Regions from separate parts of the Rhizobium sp. AG855 genome, predicted to be linked through region 3. Evidence: riboswitches for the same ligand, from Rfam matches in the RefSeq annotation. Region 3 holds a riboswitch; each other region holds the start of a gene.
The links. A riboswitch is a leader RNA that binds a small molecule or an ion and turns the genes downstream of it on or off. The one in region 3 is predicted to bind cobalamin.
Positions count from the first base shown of each region.

Region 1: linked by a shared signal. The riboswitch ahead of nrdH (glutaredoxin-like protein NrdH) and the one ahead of DFO46_RS21690 (ABC transporter ATP-binding protein) in region 3 are both predicted to bind cobalamin.
Region 2: linked by a shared signal. The riboswitch ahead of DFO46_RS13345 (aromatic ring-hydroxylating dioxygenase subunit alpha) and the one ahead of DFO46_RS21690 (ABC transporter ATP-binding protein) in region 3 are both predicted to bind cobalamin.
Region 4: linked by a shared signal. The riboswitch ahead of cobU (bifunctional adenosylcobinamide kinase/adenosylcobinamide-phosphate guanylyltransferase) and the one ahead of DFO46_RS21690 (ABC transporter ATP-binding protein) in region 3 are both predicted to bind cobalamin.

Region 1 covers NZ_RAQG01000005.1:229,278-231,472, reverse strand. Annotated here, with positions in the region: gene nrdE (class 1b ribonucleoside-diphosphate reductase subunit alpha) at 1-640, opposite strand, end outside; gene nrdI (class Ib ribonucleoside-diphosphate reductase assembly flavoprotein NrdI) at 628-1,026, opposite strand; gene nrdH (glutaredoxin-like protein NrdH) at 1,039-1,260, opposite strand; cobalamin riboswitch at 1,501-1,716, opposite strand; gene DFO46_RS20300 (glycoside hydrolase family 5 protein) at 2,046-2,195, opposite strand, start outside.
Region 2 covers NZ_RAQG01000003.1:2,679,740-2,681,934, reverse strand. Annotated here, with positions in the region: gene DFO46_RS13350 (DUF6656 family protein) at 1-383, opposite strand, end outside; cobalamin riboswitch at 687-890, shown strand; gene DFO46_RS13345 (aromatic ring-hydroxylating dioxygenase subunit alpha) at 991-2,195, shown strand, end outside.
Region 3 covers NZ_RAQG01000006.1:105,981-108,175, forward strand. Annotated here, with positions in the region: cobalamin riboswitch at 370-602, shown strand; gene DFO46_RS21690 (ABC transporter ATP-binding protein) at 796-1,590, shown strand; gene DFO46_RS21695 (ABC transporter substrate-binding protein) at 1,607-2,195, shown strand, end outside.
Region 4 covers NZ_RAQG01000003.1:1,756,061-1,758,255, reverse strand. Annotated here, with positions in the region: gene DFO46_RS08565 (hypothetical protein) at 1-298, shown strand, start outside; cobalamin riboswitch at 374-742, shown strand; gene cobU (bifunctional adenosylcobinamide kinase/adenosylcobinamide-phosphate guanylyltransferase) at 929-1,459, shown strand; gene cobW (cobalamin biosynthesis protein CobW) at 1,463-2,195, shown strand, end outside.

The sequences.
Region 1 (2,195 bases), on a different contig from region 3:
GCGAAAGCGCGACGCCGCCGCCGCGCTTGGAAAGCTGCAGCGCCGAATTGATCGAGCGGCCGATGCTTTCCATATTGTCCTCGATGCGCAGCAGGAAGCAGGACACGAGTTCGCCGCGCTGTTTCTTGCCGGCATTGAGGAAGGTCGGCGTTGCCGGCTGGAAACGGCCGGAAATGATCTCGTCGACGAGATCGCGGGCGAGCGCCTCGTTGCCGCGCGCCAGCGTCAGCGCCACCATGCAGACGCGATCCTCGTAGCGCTCCAGATAGCGCTTTCCGTCGAAGGTCTTCAGCGTATAGGACGTGTAATACTTGAACGCGCCGAGAAAGGTCGGGAATCGGAACTTCCTTGCATAGGCCGCGTCGAAGAGATCGCGCACGAAATTGAACGCATACTGGTCCAGAACCTCGCGCTCGTAATAGCCTTCCGTCACCAGATAATCGAGCTTTTCCCGCAGGTTATGGAAGAAGACCGTGTTCTGGTTGACGTGCTGGAGGAAATATTGCTTGGCCGCCTGCCGGTCCTTGTCGAACTGGATGTGGCCGTCCTCGTCATAGAGGTTCAGCATGGCGTTGAGCGCGTGGTAATCCAGCTGAGGTGCTGCGGCCTTGGCCGGTCTTTCGAGTTCTAGCGTTTCCAAAATCGTTCCAGTCCTGCTGTGACACGGGCGACGTCCTCATCCGTGCCGAGAAGCTCGAACCGGTAGAGAAGCGGCACGCCGCATTTGTCGGCGATGATCTTGCCGGCGCGCCCGAAAGCCGCGCCAAAATTGGTGTTGCCTGCGGCGATCACGCCGCGGATCAGGCTTCGATTGCCCGGATCGTTGAGAAAGCGGATGACCGGCTTCGGCACCGCGCCCTTGTCCTCGCCGCCGCCATAGGTGGGCGTGACCAGGACATAGGGCTCAGCGACCGGCGGCGGCGCGTCGCCCGGCGCGATCGGCAGGCGCAGGGCCTCGATCCCGAGCTTCTCGACGAAGCGGCGGGTATTTTCCGATGTGCTGGAGAAATAGACGAGGCCGCCCACGGCGCCGGACCTTCAGGCAAGCGCGCTGATCATGTCCGGACGGAAGCCCGCCCAATGCCGCTCGCCGGCCACCACGACAGGCACCTGACGGTAGCCGAGATCCCGCACCAGCGCGAAGGCCTGCGCATCCTCGGAGACATCGATGACGGTGTAGTCGATCCCCTGCCGGTCGAGGGCACGGGTGGTGGCGTTGCACTGGACGCAGGCAGGCTTGGAGTAGACGGTAATGGACATGGGTTCCTCGTGACGAATGGGCGCAGAAAGTCGTTCCGGATCGAGCTCGGTCCGGAGCAGAGATTGAAATTGAACGGGACAGGAAAATTACCGCAGTCGAAACGACTACGGACCGGAGACGATCTTGAATGACATGTTCATGGCCTTCACCCCGAAGCTGACGATATGACGGGGAGCGAGAACGGCGCACGCCCGGCTTCACCAGGACGCAATCAACCGCACCCTGCCGGACACCCCGCCGGCGGACGTTTCGATCAAGGCAGGTCTCCTGGCTCACGGGTCGTCACACCTTCTCCGCCTTCCCGGGGAAACCCCAGTGGCATGAGGGAGCAGGCACTCGCCGTTCACAGTTGCGGGGGCAGCCTCGGCTTCACGAACATCATGTCCGCTACCGAATTCCCGTCTTAGCCCATGATCCGAATCGAATCGAAGGGAACCTCGAACACAACATATGGTATACGAGGTTAAATCCTCGTCAACGGCTATGATGAGCCTGCGTCAAATCCATCGGGGATAACTGGTGATGGCCGCTGATCCTCGTCGATGGCCACCATGACGAAGCGCCCCTGCTCGGTCTGGCAGCGCTCTCCGTCCAGCAGTGTTTCCGTCCAGAGCTCAACCTCGACTGTCATAGAGGTTCGCCCCATACACCCAGACCTCGACTGTCTGCGAGCGGCGACCAGCCCAGATCGGCGTCGCTGGGAATGAGACCAGCCATTACTGGCTTCGCCGTCGCATGGTCATGCCCGGGCAGAGCCTCGACAAATTCCAGCCGACAGAAGACGTCACCCGCCGAAAGATCGGTCCGGAATGTTACACTTGCTGCTTGGCATCGGCCTTGCGAGCGCGGCAGAGAGCCCGGCCAATTGAGGTCGATCCATACCGTCGACCGGCTGGATGTTGAGTGCTTCCTCCTTCGGCCACCAGTCGCCGCC
Region 2 (2,195 bases), on a different contig from region 3:
TCGCCGATCTCGGCGAAGAAGTTCGCGATGTAAAAGGCCCAGCGCACATCGGCATAGTGCGCGAAGTTCGTCCGCGCCGCCGTCACATGACAGTAACCCAGATGCGGGCTGTCGGCCAATGTGCGGTGGAAGATGATCTTGGGAAACTGGATCGAGCGATGGAAGGAATTGATCCTCGTATGGGTCGTGTCGGCGGCTGCTTCCAGCCGTTTGCCGGTCCGCTCGGCCACTTCCTCATAGGTCAGATAGCGTTTCTGCTCCGGCACCCAGTCGTCGCGATGGCGCGAGATCCGTCCGGTTCGCAGGAATTCGGTATGCGCCGCCTTGCCGGGAAGCCCTGTCTTGTCGGTCTTGGATGCCGCGAAATATCTCAGTTTCTGCATGGTAACGCTCTGACGGTGCCCGGCTTCATGTCTTGAGCTTACCGCAGCATGGTTAATCATCATTTGCCGGTATTCTGCAGCACAGAGGTTTCCCGAGGCTTGCCGCAACGCAAATCTTCGGAACTTCCTTGGATCGCTTGTTTGCGCCATTGCCGAGATCGGAAATTCTTCCCCGTTGCTGCAGTTTTCGGAAATATAAAGAGAATTCGCCTTTCTTCTGTGTGTGGTGGCAAACGCGTCGATGTCGCAAACGATTTCTGCCGTGTCGTTTCGCAGTGCAGCGCCGCCTTCGCCCTTGTGATTAGATGATCTGACGCTCGAGGTGCTGCCCAGCTAGGGAGGGCAGGAAATCGGGAAGCCGGTCGAAATCCGGCGCTGCCCCCGCAACGGTGGTGGAGAATGCGTTTCGGCCCAAAGCCACTGGGGTGACCCCTGGGAAGGCGCCAGCGCGGTCCGTCAATGGACCACTCCTCAGCCCGGAAACCAGCCTCGGGAAATATACATCAGGGTCGCGGCGGGCGGCCGGAGATAGTTGTGTTCTGCCCCATCCCGATGGGCGGATCCCTGCTGCGCTCCTCGTCTGCCGATTTAGGAAAACGAGGACGACATGGACCTGCAGACCAAGGCATTGCGCCAGCTGAAGAACCGCCGCGAGGGCTTCAGCCTCGAGCAGCCCTTCTATATCGATCAGGATTACTTCAAGCTCGACATGGAGACGATCTGGTATCGCGACTGGCTGTTCATGGGCCATGATTGCGAGATCCCGCGTGCCGGCAACTACTTCACCGTTCAGGTCGGCGATTATCCCGTCGTCATCGTGCGCGGCAAGGACCAGGTCATCCGCGCCTTCCACAACACCTGCCGCCATCGCGGCCACCGTGTCTGCACCCAGGACAAGGGCGCATCCGCCAAGCTCGTCTGTCCCTATCACCAGTGGACCTATGATCTCGACGGCTCGCTGGTCTTCGCCCGCCAGATGGGCGAGAATTTCGACAAGGCCGATTTCGGCCTGAAGACGGTCCATTGCGAAACCGTCGCCGGTTACATCTTCATCTGCCTCGCCAATGAAGCCCCGGATTTCGCCCCCGTCCGCGCCTCGATCGAACCCTACATGGCGCCGCATCGCCTGTCGGAAGCCAAGGTCGCGCACAAGACCACGATCATCGAAAAGGGCAACTGGAAGCTCGTCTGGGAAAACAACCGCGAATGCTACCACTGCGCCGGCAACCATCCGGAACTCTGCCGCACCTATCCGGAAGCCCCGACGGCAACCGGCGTGCAGGGCGCCAAGGATGACCCCTTCATCGCCGAACACTGGGCGCGCTGCGAGGCCGCCGGCCTGCCCTCCGAATTCAAGATGGACCCGTCAGGCCAGTTCCGCGTCGCCCGCATGCCGCTGATCCAGGATGCCGAAAGCTATACCATGTCGGGCAAGCGCGCGGTGAAGAAGCCGCTCTCCGGCGACGTGCAGATCAGCCATATCGGCACCATGCTGCTCTTCCATTACCCGACCACCTGGAACCATATCCTCGGCGACCACGCGATCTCCTTCCGCGTGCTGCCGATCTCGGCCGAGGAAACGGCTGTGACCACCACCTGGCTGGTTCACAAGGATGCGGTTGAAGGCGTCGATTACGACCTCGACGAACTCACCCATGTCTGGACCATGACCAACGACCAGGACCGCTCGATCGTCGAGGAAAATGCCTTCGGCATTCGCTCGCCAGCTTATGAGCCCGGTCCCTATTCGGTCGATCACGAAGGCGGCGTCATGCAGTTCGTCGAATGGTATTCGAACTTCATGATCGAGCG
Region 3 (2,195 bases):
GCTGCCAATTTTGCCGCCTGCTGTCAAATCGGGCCAGGGATCGGGGGAGGGCGTTGGCAGGGGAAAGATCGCCGCCGCAAGAAAAAGATCCCGCCGGAGCGGGATCGAGGTGGGAGCGCTGACGCTACCGGGGGAGGTTGGGGGAGGAAAGACTGTGACGACTAAACGGCTCGATGTTCCCTTTGTTCCATCAGGATGGAACAAAAATCGGGCATTCGGAAAATCCCGAATGCAAAGTGTCGCAGACATTCGGCGCCCAGCTCAGTTTGATGATGCGAAATTCTATCATACTCCCATTGACGTATGTAATGTTATTACATATCAAGCACGAACGACGAAGGATCCCGCTTGACCGTCCGGTCAGAGAGGCTCTATTCAGGAGGGGACGGTTCCCCCACCGGATGACTCCGAGGGGATTAATAGGGAACACGGTGCGGAAGACCCATAAGGGACCAAGACCGTGGCTGCCCCCGCAACTGTAAGCGGATTGCCGTCCATTCTCGCGGCGCGAAAGCGTCGGGCCACTGCGAGTGATCGTGGGAAGGCAGATGGACGACAGATATTCGCGAGCCAGGAGACCTGCCGTCAAGTGAATGAGAAACGTAGCGGACGGGGTGTTCCGATGGATACGATCTGGCTTGCAAACCGCGCCTGTGGCGTGCGTTTATCGGTGCCATTTTGCCTCCGGAGAAGTCCTGCGGAGGAAAACTATGCCGGATATCTGCAGCAATGAGCCTTGCGCTCGGCGGGTGACGTGGCGACATTCGACCGCCTTCCAGGTTGGGAGAGCTGTCGATGAGTTGTGACACGAAGGGGATCTCCCTGCGGTCTGTCGGGCTCGGCTGGGGGCCGAAGTCCTCCCATTTTCTGTTGCGTGACGTCACCTTCGCCATCGAAGGCGGTGACCGCCTTGCCATCGTCGGTCCGAATGGTGCCGGCAAGACGACACTTCTGCGTTGCCTTTATCGCGGCGTGGCACCGCTTGAGGGCCGGGTGGAGATCGACGGTCAGGACATGGCCGATCTGACACCCCGCCAGGTCGCGCGCCGGGTCGCCGTTGTCCTGCAGGAAATGCCGGCCGATTTTCCCTTCACCGTGCAGGATGTCGTCCTCATGGGCCGCGTCCCCTGGCGCGAAGGCCTCACCGGCTGGACGGAGCAGGACCGTGAAGAAGCCCGCCATGCGCTCGGGCATCTGGACCTGCTCAGTCTCGCAAGACGGCAATTTTCGACCCTGTCCGGCGGTGAAAAGCAACGTGTTCTCGTGGCGCGCGCGCTCGCCCAGAACCCGGAGATCGTCATTCTCGACGAACCGACCAATCATCTCGATATCCGGCATCAGCTCGAGATCCTGGCTCTGCTGGCCACGCTTCGGTTGACCATCGTCACCAGCCTGCACGACATCAACCTCGCCGCCGATTTTGCCACCCATGTCGCTCTGATGCAGTCGGGTCGGATGACGGCATTCGGCCATCCGGACGACGTTCTTACCGATCATGCCATCTCCGGCATCTTCGGCGTGCTTGCCTCACGCCAGCGTTTCGCCGGCTCCGCCTCCTCGCAGTTTTCCTTCTCCCTTGCCAGTTCCTGATTTCGAAAGAAGCACCATGATCTCGCCCCGCCTTCTCTCCATCTCCACCATCCTCGGCGCTGTTCTTGTCGCCTCCGCAGCGGCCGCCTTCCCGGTGACGGTCAAGAGCTGCAACCGTGATGTCACCTTCGACGAGGCGCCGAAGCGTGCTGTCTCCAACGACGTCAATCTCACCGAAATGATGCTCGCCCTGAAGTTGCAGGACCACATGGTCGGTTATACCGGCATCTCCGGCTGGAAAACGCTCGACGCAAGTCTGCGTGAAGGTGTTCAGGAACTGCCAGAGCTTTCGCCGAAATATCCCAGCAAGGAAGTTCTGCTCGAGGCGGATGCCGATTTCTACTTCGCCGGCTGGAACTACGGCATGAAGGTCGGTGGCGAAGTCACCCCCGAGACGCTGAGCCCCTTCGGCATCAAGGTCTATGAGCTGACGGAATCCTGCAGCCACATCATGGCCAAGGCAAAGCCGACCATGGACGACATGTTTGTCGACTTGCTCAACCTCGGCCGCATCTTCGGTGTCGAGGATCGGGCAGAAGCCTTGGTCGCCGGCTACAAGGATGGACTTGCAAAGATCCAGGAGCGCATCGGCACGATCAAGGAAC
Region 4 (2,195 bases), on a different contig from region 3:
GGGGACGTTGCCATCACCGCCGGTGCGGGCAGCCGCAAGGCCGGCTGCTCCGGCCGCCGTGATTCCTGCCAAACCCTTGCCAGCACAGGCTCCCAAGCCGGCGTCTGAAGTGATGGCGGCTCCGCCTGTCGTCCCGACGGCAGCGCCCCAGCCGACCGCATTCCCCGCCCAGCCGGCCCGTGCTGCGGCGGAAGTGAAATCCGGCACCACGGTCGAGCAGGGTGCACGCGGCGCGGTGCGTCTCGGCACCGGCTGCGACCCGACGATTGCCAGCGATTGCCTTACGCCCAAGCCGTGATTTCCGGGCTTGGAGCTTGACGTTTTTAACGCGGGCCGATGCCGCTGCCGCGATTGACTTGGGCGGGGCCCGCGCCTAATCCTAGTCGCGGATGGTTTCCGGACGGCAGAGATGTCGCCCGGAGAGCAAAAGGGAATGCGAAGGCCTGGACCCATCCAGGGCAAGCCGAACGCAGCCGACCCCGCGACTGTATTGCAGTGAGGGTCTTCCATCCTGCCTTTTGAGATCGATGGCAACGGACCGCGCGGTGCGGTCGGCCGTCGCTTCGCGGAGGTGGGAAAAGCCACTGGAGTGGCGACACGAATAGCCGGGGCTGGACGCCTCTTTCTCTACGAATCGTCCGCCTCTTCGTGTCGCAAAAACTCCGGGAAGGCGAGGAAGACCCGCTGGCATCCGTGCCACGACCTGCGAGCCAGGAGACCTGCCATCCGTGACGGGCATAACGCCCACCTGGGGAGCAATCCCCGTTGCCAACACGGAGGTTGTCTTGGCGACGTTTGAGACATGCGGACCCTCTGGGTCCCGCAGGGGGCTCACGCCGTTTTGGCGCAGCTTCTCTGCAAAGGCGGATCCTGCGGCTCCCGAGGGGTGGCATCAGTGCGCGTCGCTGCATGGAGGCCTCGGCGCTCCATGACAACATCCCATTCCCGATCCATACTTGTTCTCGGCGGCGCCCGATCCGGCAAATCTCGTTTTGCCGAAACCATGGCGCGCGACACTGGCTTCGACCGTGTCTACCTCGCAACCGGCCGCGCCTGGGACGACGAGATGCGCGCCCGCATCGAAACACACAAGGCCGACCGTGCCGATGGTGGCTGGACGACCCATGAGGCGCCGCTCGACCTGATCGGCGCTCTGAGGGCGCTCGACCGACCCGGCCGGGTCATCCTCGTCGACTGCCTGACGCTGTGGGTTACCAATCTGATGATGGAAGAGGGCCGTGACGTCGACGCAGAAGGTGCAGCACTCGCCGCCATGCTCGGCGACCTCCAGGCCACCGTCATCTTCGTCACCAACGAAGTCGGCCTTGGCATCGTGCCCGAAAACAGGATGGCCCGCGCCTTCCGCGACCATGCCGGTCGTCTCCACCAATCGATCGCCGCGCAAGTGGCTGAAGTCTATTTCGTCGCGGCCGGACTGCCGCTGAAAATGAAGGGTTGAACCATGTTGCAGCAAAAGATCCCCGCCACCGTGATCACCGGTTTCCTCGGCGCGGGCAAGACCACCATCATCCGCAACATGCTGATGAATGCCGGCGGCAAGAAGATCGCGCTGATCATCAACGAATTCGGCGATCTCGGCGTCGATGGCGACGTGTTGAAGGGCTGCGGCGCCGACAACTGCACCGAGGACGACATCATCGAGCTCACCAATGGCTGTATCTGCTGCACCGTTGCCGACGATTTCGTGCCGACCATGCAGAAGCTGCTCGACCGTGACGTGAAGCCCGACCACATCGTCATCGAGACCTCGGGCTTGGCGCTGCCACAGCCGCTGGTCGCCGCCTTCAATTGGCCGGATATCCGCACCCGCGTGACGGTCGACGGTGTCGTGACCGTTGTCGACAGTGCTGCCGTTGCTGCCGGCCGATTTGCCGACGACCATGACGCGGTCGCCGCCCAGCGGGCGGAGGACGACAGTGTCGACCATGAAAGCCCGATTGAGGAACTCTTCGAGGATCAGCTCACCTGCGCTGACCTGATCGTCCTCAACAAGACCGACCTGCTCGACGCTGCCGGCATTGCCGCCGTGCGCGCCGAGGTGACCGGCCGCACCAGCCGCAAGCCCTCGATGATCGAGGCAAAGAACGGCGAAGTGCCCTCGCTGGTTCTGCTCGGCATCGGCGCCAGCACCGAAGATGACATCGAAAACCGCAAGTCGCATCACGAGCTGGAGC